DNA from 3 places in the Yaniella soli genome. Region 1 is predicted to be linked to each of the others. Evidence: riboswitches for the same ligand, from Rfam matches in the RefSeq annotation. Region 1 holds a riboswitch; each other region holds the start of a gene.

Region 1 (3,272 bases):
GCGCTGGGGATCATCTTTGCGTCCTACACCCTGCAATGGGGTGCGGTGCTGAGTTTTCTCCCCACAATTTTCGGCGAGGTAACCTTGGCCTCCGCGATCGATGTGGCCATCATCATCGGTATCGCAACCGCGATTGTCGGTGGGCTCAATGGGATCGCGAACGTCGTGACCGGTCTGCTGCTGCAACGCGGCCATCCACCGCGCCGACTGCTGGTCATCGGGTTGGCCACGATGGCCATCACCTCCACGGTGGTGTTCGCCCCAGATTGGAGCACCGTGCCAGGCAACATCGTGTGGGCACTACTGGCCGCAGGTGTGTTCTCTTTTGCTGGCGCCCTGGTCCCGACGACCGTGACGCGACAAGCCGTCGACATTGCGCCACCGGGTGGCTCACCGGCCGCAGTCATCGGGCTGATCACCCAAATGTTCAACCTCGCGAACTTTTTCGGGCCCGTTGTGCTGTCGGCCATTGCTTCGGCGGCCGATGGTTGGCACCTTTCCTGGACCATGACCGTCACGGCTTCGGTCATCGGCATGGCCATGACCCTGGTCTTTGTGCCCCGCGGCGTCGACCCATTCAAAACCAACGGCCAGTCTTGATTACAATATCCATGAACCATTTCAACGCCAGCTGGGGCAGCAGCTGAGGACGGGGCCGTCGAGGCCGTGACACCGTCGCGAGACAACGTTTGTACGAAGGACGATTTCGTGACTGAAACAACCCATGCCAACCAGCCGAGTGGCAACTATGCCCCGGTTGGCACCCACATTTACCCGGTCCTGTTTGCCATCATGGCCGTGGTGCTGATCCTGTCAAACATCGGTGCTGCCAAAGGGGTCCAGTTCGGGCCGCTTTTGACCGACGGCGGCTTCTTCCTCTTTCCAGTGGCCTACATCGTCGGCGACATCATCTCCGAGGTCTACGGGTTCAAAGCCTCCCGCAGGGTCATCTACTCGACCTTCATACTGTCTGCGTTCGCCTCGCTGACCTACTGGATCATTATCGTCTTGCCGCCGGCCGAATTTTACGATGGTCAAGAGGCTCTGGTCAGGACGCTCGGGCCGGTCCCGCTGATCGTATTGGCCTCCCTGGTCGGTTTTCTCATGGGCCAACTGTCGAACGCGTGGATTATGGTGGCGATGAAACGCCGCAGCGGAGAACGGTATCTCTTTGGGCGCATCGCCGTGTCCACCCTGGTCGGAGAACTCTTAGACACCATCGCGTTTTCGGCCATCGCTGCAACGGTGATCGGCATCGAAACCTTTGGCCAATACCTCGTCTTCGTGCTGATCGGGTGGGTTTGGAAATTCATGGTCGAAATCGTGCTGGCCCCCGTCACCATGTGGATTATCCGCAAAATCAAAACCGCCGAGCCCAATTATGGTGTGCTCACCGATGCCTAATACTACGTAATATGTCATGTCACTTTGCCGAGGCGTCGCGAATGTGGTTAGCTAAGTCACCAGAATCACGAGTGCTGATCTTCTAAGCCCTGGCTGATCAGCCAGCAACCCTCTTGCCTATAGTGGGGTGCTCCAGGTGATGATTCGGCTGAGTCCAACCGTTCTCAGCAAGTATGGCGCCGCACGTGGACGACGTTCTGCCGACGCCACGATCATCTGTAGGAGTCTGACATGACACAGACCGTTGCTACACCCGTCGTCAACAGTACCGACGCGACCATCGCCGAACTCTGGGAGCAGCTGGACCCGGTATTCGATGACATTCTGGCCTCCGCACCAACCCGCGATGCCGCCGGCGGCATCGATACGGCACCGGTTGAAAAGCTTCGCGCAGCCGGCTTTACGCGGTTACGCGTCCCGCAAGCCTATGGCGGGTACGGTCTGTCGCTGCCGCAAGCCTATACATTCTTCGTCGCGCTCGCCGCCGCCGATTCCAACCTTGCCCAAGCCCTCCGTGCGCACTGGAGTTTCGTTGAGGACGTCTTGAGCCGCACCGATGAACACGCAGCGTTCATCCACCGGTGGCTCACCCGATTGGGTGCCGGTGACATCATTGGCAACGCCATTACCGAACGCGGCAACGCACACGGTACCACCGCAACGCGACTGACACATCATGACGGTCAGTGGAAACTCGATGGCACCAAATACTATTCGACCGGCACCGGGTATGCGGATTGGATTGCTGTGGCAGCCACCGGAGACGACGACGAGCCGGTTTCATTGGCCCTGCCTGCCGATGCCTCCGGGGTGCACATCGTTGATGACTGGGATGGTTTCGGGCAGCGGCTCACCGCCTCGGGGACGACTACGTTCAGCGACGTAACCGTTGATGCAACAGAGATTTTCCCGGCCGGTCTCGGGCTGGAATCGGGGGATCGCACGGCCTATGGTCAGGCCGCCTGGCAAACCGTGCATCTGGCCACCCTGGTCGGCATCGCCAAAGCTGTGCTGCGCGACGGTACCGCCTACGTCCAGAGCCGGACTCGCACGTTCAGCCACGGTGCAGCGGGTACAGTGCGTTATGATCCGCAAGTGCTGCAGTTACTGGGCGAGCTCAGTGCGCAGGTCGCTGGAATCGAAACCATCTTCCACGCGATTCCACCGGTGCTAGCCGAACACTTTGCTGCCGATGCCGCCGGTGACCAGGTACCCGAAGCTGCCATCGATGAGTTGTATGCGCAGGTGTATCAGGCCCAACAGGTCATCGCCCCGGTCACGCTCGAAGTGGCAACCAAGATTTTTGAAGTTGGTGGCGCGTCCGCAACATCGCAGGCCCGGGCTTTCGACCGCCACTGGCGCAACGCCCGGGTGCTGGCCAGCCACAACCCGCTGATCTATCGGGCGCGCATTCTCGGCGACTACCTGGTCAATGGTGTTTCACCGGAACGAAAATACACGGTGGGCCAAGCAGAGTCCTCACGTCCTGGGTCGGGATCCTCTTGACTTCCTGCATGGCCAGGGCCATTCTGTAGCAATGGATGCAGTCTCGCAAAGGTCAACACTTGTCCACGACACCGTTCGCCTCGAACAACTGGTCGTGGCACCCCTGTCGGCGGTCTGGCAGGCCTATGCTGAGACGGCCGTGCGAAGCCAGTGGTCCGTGCCCGCGGGCCAATCCATGGTCTTTGACGCAGACGACTTCCACGCGGGAGGGCGTGCCCGTTATCGCTGTGGTACGCCCGGATCGATGGAGTTTCATGGCGTCATCGAGTATCACTTCATCGAGCCCGAAGACACGATCGTGTATACCGAAACGGTTCGCATCGGTGAACAACTCTTGGCTAGCAGTCTGGTCTCCTGGGAAT
Region 2 (3,272 bases), on a different contig from region 1:
ATAAAGCCGTAGCCTTTCTCGGCGTTGAACCACTTGATGGTTCCGGTCTGTCGAGCTGACATCAAAAATGTCCCATTTCTTGTCGCGTCTGCCAAATGCAAAAAGGTGCGTGCACCACCGATAAAAGTTTACGCCACTGGTTAATTTTTCGCTTGCTGAGCGGCTGTGTACAAAGAAAATCCCGCTGCCAAATGAAAGGGGATCATCTAGCAGCGGGATTACAACATCACTCGCACCTTGAAGAGGTACTTATCAGTCTAATAATTCTTGTTTGATATTGCCCGAACGTTAGCTGTGAACTTCCTGGGTGTATTTATTGGCTGCTGTAGCCGCGCAATTTGTCGAGTTCACGACGTTCTTTTTTGGTGGGGCGTCCGGCGCCGCGCTCGCGTCTGGGCACAGCCATGAGATAGCGAGGGATCGGCTCGGGCGAGTGGTCAGTGTAGTGCTTGATGGCCACCGGGTGGCCGACGCGCTTTTCGAGGAGTCCGGTCACTTCGATGATGCGTTCCCGGCCCGGCTGGCGAAACGTGACAGTTTGACCAACCCTGAGCTTATGTGAGGGCTTGACTGGCTCGCCATCGACCTTAATCTTCCCGCCCTTGACTGCGGTGTTTGCTGCTGAGCGAGTTTTGAAGAGCCGAACAGCGTGCAACCAAACATCAACACGAACAAATTCCATAGGGCGTTAGTGGTCCCGGATATTGCGGAACTGGGATTTGTGAAAGACCAATGGTTCGATGATGTTTGTGAAATCGGCCAGGTTATGCACTTCTAGAAGGGCTACGAGGTGATCACCGGCAGGAAATTCGCCGTAGACGGATGTTTCTAACCACAGTGCCGCATCGGCAACCAAGATAGCGTCGTTGCTCGTCTGGGTTTCAAGATGGGCGAAACGGTCGGTGCCCTTGGCTGCCATCTGGCGTGCGATGGTACCTTGACCTTCGCCCAGGATGGAGATGCCAATTCGGTGGGCGTCACGAAGCAGTGGCCATGTGGCGGAAGTATATTGCACAGCGACTGATACCAGGGGTGGGTCGAGGGAGACTCCCACGGTGAACGAGGACGCAACCATGGCCTGTGGGGTGCCGTCATCGGTGTAACCGGCTAGTGCCGCCACGCCGGAGGGGAACTGCCCGAATGCACTGCGCAATGACAGCGGCGAAATATCGTGGGATAGCTGCGCGGTGGTGTCAACGTCGTTAGCTTGCAAAGCAGTAGTCACAATCATGCCTTAAAGGTTTTGCGCCCGAATGCGCTCGAACGCTGTACTTGCCCGACACGGCGTGTTCCGTGAGGCCAAATCATCACCTGGGGCACCCCACTACAACGTGGGAGGGTTGCCGTCTTACCAGCCAGGGCTACAGTTTGGTAAGAGCTCGTGATTCTGCAGACTAGACTAACGGATTTTTATGACCAGTGACAGTGGACTTTGTCACATTTCGTCAAACCGGTGACGAATTGCGTCGGCGTGAGCGTGGAGCCCTTCGGAGGTAGCCAGTGCCTGAATGCCTTTTGACAGTGGTTCCAAGCCGGTTTTGTCGTAGTGGATGCGTTGTTGCAGGCGTAAGAAGGAGACGGTGTTGAGCCCCGAGGAGAATCGTGCCGTACCGGAAGTCGGCAGCACATGGTTCGAACCGGCAGAATAGTCGCCCAGGGGCACCGGTGCGAAGGCCCCCAGAAAGACCGCTCCGGCGTGGGTGATTTTTTCTAGCACGGCGTCGTTATCTGCGGTCTGGAGTTCGAGATGTTCGGTGGCAATCGCGTTGGTGACTTCAATGGCCTCGTCGAGCGTTTCAACGACGAGTGCGCCAGACTGTTGTCCAGTCAGCGCTTCGCGGATTTGATCTTCCAGTACAGCTCCGGGGACCTGAGCTTCGATTTCGGCCACCACGGCTTCAGCCAGATCCATCGAAGTGGTGACCAGTACCGAAGCCGCGAGTGGGTCGTGTTCGGATTGGGAAATCAGGTCGGCTGCAACCCAGGCTGGATGAGCCGTTTGGTCTGCGAGCACCAAAATTTCGGACGGGCCAGCGACCGCATCGATACCAACCTGACCAAGGAATGCCTGTTTCGCAGCAGCTACATACACATTGCCCGGTCCGGTGATCAGATCGACCGGCGCGCACACGGTGTTGCCGGCGTCGTCATCGGCACCGAGGCCAAACATCGCAATGGCTTGAGCCCCGCCGGTGGCATACACTTCCTCAACGCCTAGCAGCTGGCAAGCAGCCAGGATGACGGGGTGGGGGAGTCCGTCAAAATCGGTCTGCGGAGGCGAGGTCACTGCGATGGATGGCACCCCGGCGGCCTGGGCCGGCACGACATTCATGATGACCGATGAAGGGTACACCGCACGGCCACCGGGAACATAGAGACCAACGCGTTGGATGGGGAGCCAGTGATTTTCGACGCGGGCGCCATCCGCTAGTGGCACAACTGTGTCTGGTGGCAATTGCGCGTCGTGGACGGCGCGGGCGCGGGCGATGGACTCTTCTAGCGCAACGCGAACATCACTCTCGAGTTCTTCCAAAGCCCGGTCCATTGCGGAGGTGGGCACGCGCAGGGTCTGCGGGCGCAGACCATCGAAGCGTTCGGTCAGTTCTAAAACTGCCGTGGCGCCACCGTGTCGTACCTGGTCAATGATAGGTTCCACGACGGCCGAAGCATCGGCAACTTCGAGTTTGGCACGCGGCATCACGGTGGCCGGATCATAGGTGGTATTGCGCAAATCTGCGATGTTCAGCATGACTGTTAGTGTAGCGGTTTTCAGCTTTAATTAAGATCGTGCTGACAGGATGGAGCCCATGTTGCAATTAGGAACCGAAGAGGGACCGGCGGAGCCGACCGAATCGCCCTCGTTACCAAATGTTGAAGAAGCTGTACCCGAAAATGTGCAGGATTCGGCTCTTGAAAATATTGACGCGCTGGGTCCAATAGTCGGTGTGTCATTGAACATCGCCATTGGTGCCCTGGTGGGAGTGGTACTCACAGCGATTGTGGCACTCGTGGTGCGCTTCGTGCTGCGTCGACGTCCACGGCTGCGGTCGCACCTGAAGACAGTGCTCGGGCCGGCCTTCGTCGCGATGTTCTTTTTGGGTGCCCGCATTGGACTCGAGCTGTCCGGTCAAGAAATCTCCGGTTACCAGGTGCTGGCGTTCCTGCTGCTCATTGGTACGGCCGCAGGTTTTGCCTGGTTGGCGCTGCGTGTGGTCAATGTGATCGAGCGACGCGTGGAGCTGCAATACGACGAGGTCACTACCGAGGACCGT
Region 3 (3,272 bases), on a different contig from region 1:
TCAGCCAACAGGTCTTTGGCGATCTCGGTGGGCTCTTGGTACGGCGCGGATTCGGTCACGATGATGCTGATGGTGCGGTCCTCGCTGCCACCGGCGGAAGTTAGCCCGCAGCTGGTGAGTGTCAGCGCAGCAATTGCGCCGACTCCCGTGATCAGAGCACGGCGGATGGGTTTTTGGGTACGGAAAATTGCCATGGGAGTCCTTAAAGTTTGTGATGAAGCGTTGTTAGATGCGTTTATCGGCCACGCGGGCAAGGGAGTTTCCACCCCACTGCACGGCGCTGACGAGCAGCACCATCAGGACGACGGCAACGAACATGACCACGGTTTCGTAGCGGTAGTAGCCGTAACGGATGGCGAAGTCGCCGATGCCACCGCCTCCCACAAGACCGACCATGGCTGAGTAAGAAATGAAGCTCACGGTGGTAATGGTGATTGATCCGATAATGCCCGGACGGGCATCGACCAGCAGCACGTTGCGGATGATCTGGCGGCGGGTCGCGCCCATCGCCCGGGATGCCTCGACCGCACCGGCACCCAGCTGGCTGATGTTTTGTTCAACCAGCCGTGCGAAGTATGGGATCGCGTTGATCGTGAGCGGAACAATCGCTGCGGCAGTCCCCACGGTGGTTCCCACCAGCAGTCGGGTCAGCGGGATGATGGCGATCAACAAGATGAGAAACGGAAACGACCGCAACATGTTGACGAGTCCGCTGACAACAGCATGCAGTTTTGGTTGTGGTGCGATCGAACCGGGAGCATGCACGAATAACCAGATACCCAGCGGGGTGCCCAGCAGCACCGCGACCGGGATGGCGACGCCGATCATCGCAAACGTTTCTAACATCGCTTGGATCAGTTCGGGGTTGAGCTCTGCAATACGTTGCATTAGACGCGACCTCCCACTGCCAATTCGGCGGTTGAGGCCTCATCGACGTCATGCTGCTGTCGGCGGTCGACGTGTATGCCGTCAGATACCAGGTAGCGGCCGATCGCAGTGGTGGGTTCGAAGGTTTTATCCTGTAAACGTTTGGCTGCGAAGCGTTCGACGATTCGTCCGGATTCCATCACAGCCACGTGGTCGGTCAGCGCTTTGATGACTTCCATTTCGTGGGTCACCACCACAACGGTGATGCCCAGCTCCCGATTGATGTCCGCCAGATATTGCAGCACGGTGGCCGTGGTGAATGGATCTAACGCCGAAGTCGGCTCATCGCACAACAAAACCCGAGGCCGAGTAGCCAACGCGCGGGCAATCGCCACCCGTTGTTGTTGTCCACCGGATAGTTTTGCCGGATACACCGTGGCCTTGTCCGAGATGTCGATGATTTCGAGGGCTTCTGCCACACGAACACGGCGGTCATGTGCCTTGGCGACGCCGGCGAACTTCAGCGACAGCTCCACGTTTTGGGCAACCGTGAGGTTATTGACGAGATTGAAGCCCTGGAAAATCATGCCAATTTGATGGCGGGCCTGGCGCAGTTCCTCGTCGGATAGTTCCATGAGATCAACGCCGTCGATGATCACCTCGCCGGAGGTGGGGCGCTCCAGTAGGTTGATGTTGCGTAGCAGCGTGGATTTGCCGGCACCAGAAAAACCGATAATGCCTTGGATACTTCCACGGTCAATTTCCAGGCTGACATCGTCAACTGCAGTGACCGGATCATTGCCACCAGTAGTAAAAGTGGTCGATAAATTACGCAGAGAAATCATTGAATCACTCCATTGTTCCTGGCGTTAGCACCGTCCTACACCAAAACAGTGGAGGGGTTGCTGCGACGTCTACGAGCCAGATCTCTCAGTCGCTCTGAATGGTTTACCCTGTATACATTATGTGCACCGCAGCCGAAAGTGCAAAAACCACAGCAATTCGCGGTCATAAAAAGTCACGTACGTGACCCAATTCGGCACTGTTTACACGGCTGGCGCGCCCAACGCAGAAAATAGGCCCAGGGCACCGACGATCAGTAACGTCGTCCCGCCCAGCAACCCGCACCAGAAACTCCGGGCCGCCGCACGGTCTGGCACGAGAGCCGCCATCACGCCGATCGCCGTCGTGAGCACACCGGTCAGCGCAAAACTTGGTTGCGCGAAGACCCATGCCAACGGAATGAAGTGAATACCGACGACGGTGAGGATCAGCGGGGCAAACAGATCCTTCCGACCCCTTCGAGCTGCCAAGACCATCAGCACGATGATCACCGCGACCTCGAGCCAGAAGGTGACGATGTACGCGATGAAGGCCGATCCGCCAACTGTAATTGCCGTGGAACCTTCCCAATGGAGCACGGCGAGCGGGATGCCGAAACCAGCGAGCATGGCACCGCCGAGTTGCAAAACGGCCAACACCACACGCCACATCCAGTGTTTGAGGTGTCGAACATGAGTGCCCCTCGTCACCAACCGCACCAAACTGTGCCCTACACCACTTCAGTCACGTGGCCTGCTGCGGAGCGTGCTGACGTAATAGAATACAAGTATGAGCAAAGAATCGGTCGACGGAGACCAGATCTCTGACGAACAAATTCAACGGTGGGCCGACGAAGCGGAGGCCGGGTACGAGGTCGAAGAACTTCGCCGGTGCGGGCGTCCTGCGGTTGCTTAACCTTTGACGTCGTGGAGGTGGTGCTCCATCTCATGGCCAATGTAGAGGCACAGCGTGGCGATGGTGAATTCGAAACCATCGGAGCGTCGGCCCGGTAACTCCCACTGCTCGCGTTCCACCGTATCGACCAGGTCAGCCGTTGACTGTGCCTTGAGCGTGAGCTCGCCCAACACGGTTTGACTGTCCGCCTTCCAGTATTCTCGGCGCACAGCTTCGGCGTCGCCATCGAAGTCCGCTAGATCCGGGTTGTGCTGGTGCAGCATGGTCTCAACCCGCTGCTGAAGCACCGTGATCATGTCACGGACGTGGCACGCGTACTCGACCGGCGACCAGACCGGTTCCGAAGGCCGCTGCGTAGCGTCGACTCGTTGAAGCACCGGGCGCCACCGTGCTGCGGCTGAGCGCAGCCGATCACCCATCAGATTCGGCGCGAACGGCTGAAACCCGCATTCGGTGCACCCCTGATCGATCACGAAGGTCCAGTCACGGTCGTCACCAGGTACCTCTGGCGGTGGCATCATATTCGTCGTCATGGTTCAACGCTACCCTAACGCGTCCGGCGGGGCATCTAGCTGGTCAGAAACTTCGCGAAGTACTCGTCGAATGCTTCAAACTCGTCCAGGGGCAGCACGTGCCCAATGTACTGATCCGGACGTACGATGACGACG

What was found. Region 1 has a riboswitch for S-adenosylmethionine ahead of ACYVJT_RS04790 (acyl-CoA dehydrogenase family protein). Riboswitches for the same ligand answer to the same signal wherever they lie in the genome.
Region 2: another riboswitch for S-adenosylmethionine. It lies ahead of ACYVJT_RS10670 (flavin reductase family protein); the one in region 1 lies ahead of ACYVJT_RS04790 (acyl-CoA dehydrogenase family protein).
Region 3: another riboswitch for S-adenosylmethionine. It lies ahead of ACYVJT_RS06990 (methionine ABC transporter ATP-binding protein); the one in region 1 lies ahead of ACYVJT_RS04790 (acyl-CoA dehydrogenase family protein).

The regions. Positions count from the first base shown of each region.
Region 1 is NZ_BAAGSP010000006.1:79,184-82,455, forward strand. Features, by position in the region: gene ACYVJT_RS04780 (MFS transporter) at 1-600, shown strand, start outside; gene ACYVJT_RS04785 (queuosine precursor transporter) at 709-1,404, shown strand; SAM riboswitch class IV at 1,468-1,584, shown strand; gene ACYVJT_RS04790 (acyl-CoA dehydrogenase family protein) at 1,636-2,910, shown strand; gene ACYVJT_RS04795 (SRPBCC domain-containing protein) at 2,942-3,272, shown strand, end outside.
Region 2 is NZ_BAAGSP010000019.1:51,311-54,582, forward strand. Features, by position in the region: gene ACYVJT_RS10660 (cold-shock protein) at 1-62, opposite strand, end outside; gene ACYVJT_RS10665 (RNA-binding S4 domain-containing protein) at 314-682, opposite strand; gene ACYVJT_RS10670 (flavin reductase family protein) at 689-1,225, opposite strand; SAM riboswitch class IV at 1,264-1,387, opposite strand; gene hisD (histidinol dehydrogenase) at 1,436-2,749, opposite strand; gene ACYVJT_RS10680 (mechanosensitive ion channel domain-containing protein) at 2,808-3,272, shown strand, end outside.
Region 3 is NZ_BAAGSP010000010.1:40,334-43,605, forward strand. Features, by position in the region: gene ACYVJT_RS06980 (MetQ/NlpA family ABC transporter substrate-binding protein) at 1-194, opposite strand, end outside; gene ACYVJT_RS06985 (methionine ABC transporter permease) at 226-888, opposite strand; gene ACYVJT_RS06990 (methionine ABC transporter ATP-binding protein) at 888-1,712, opposite strand; SAM riboswitch class I at 1,706-1,817, opposite strand; gene ACYVJT_RS06995 (hypothetical protein) at 1,914-2,351, opposite strand; gene ACYVJT_RS07000 (hypothetical protein) at 2,479-2,604, shown strand; gene ACYVJT_RS07005 (DinB family protein) at 2,601-3,137, opposite strand; gene ACYVJT_RS07010 (FAD-dependent monooxygenase) at 3,173-3,272, opposite strand, start outside.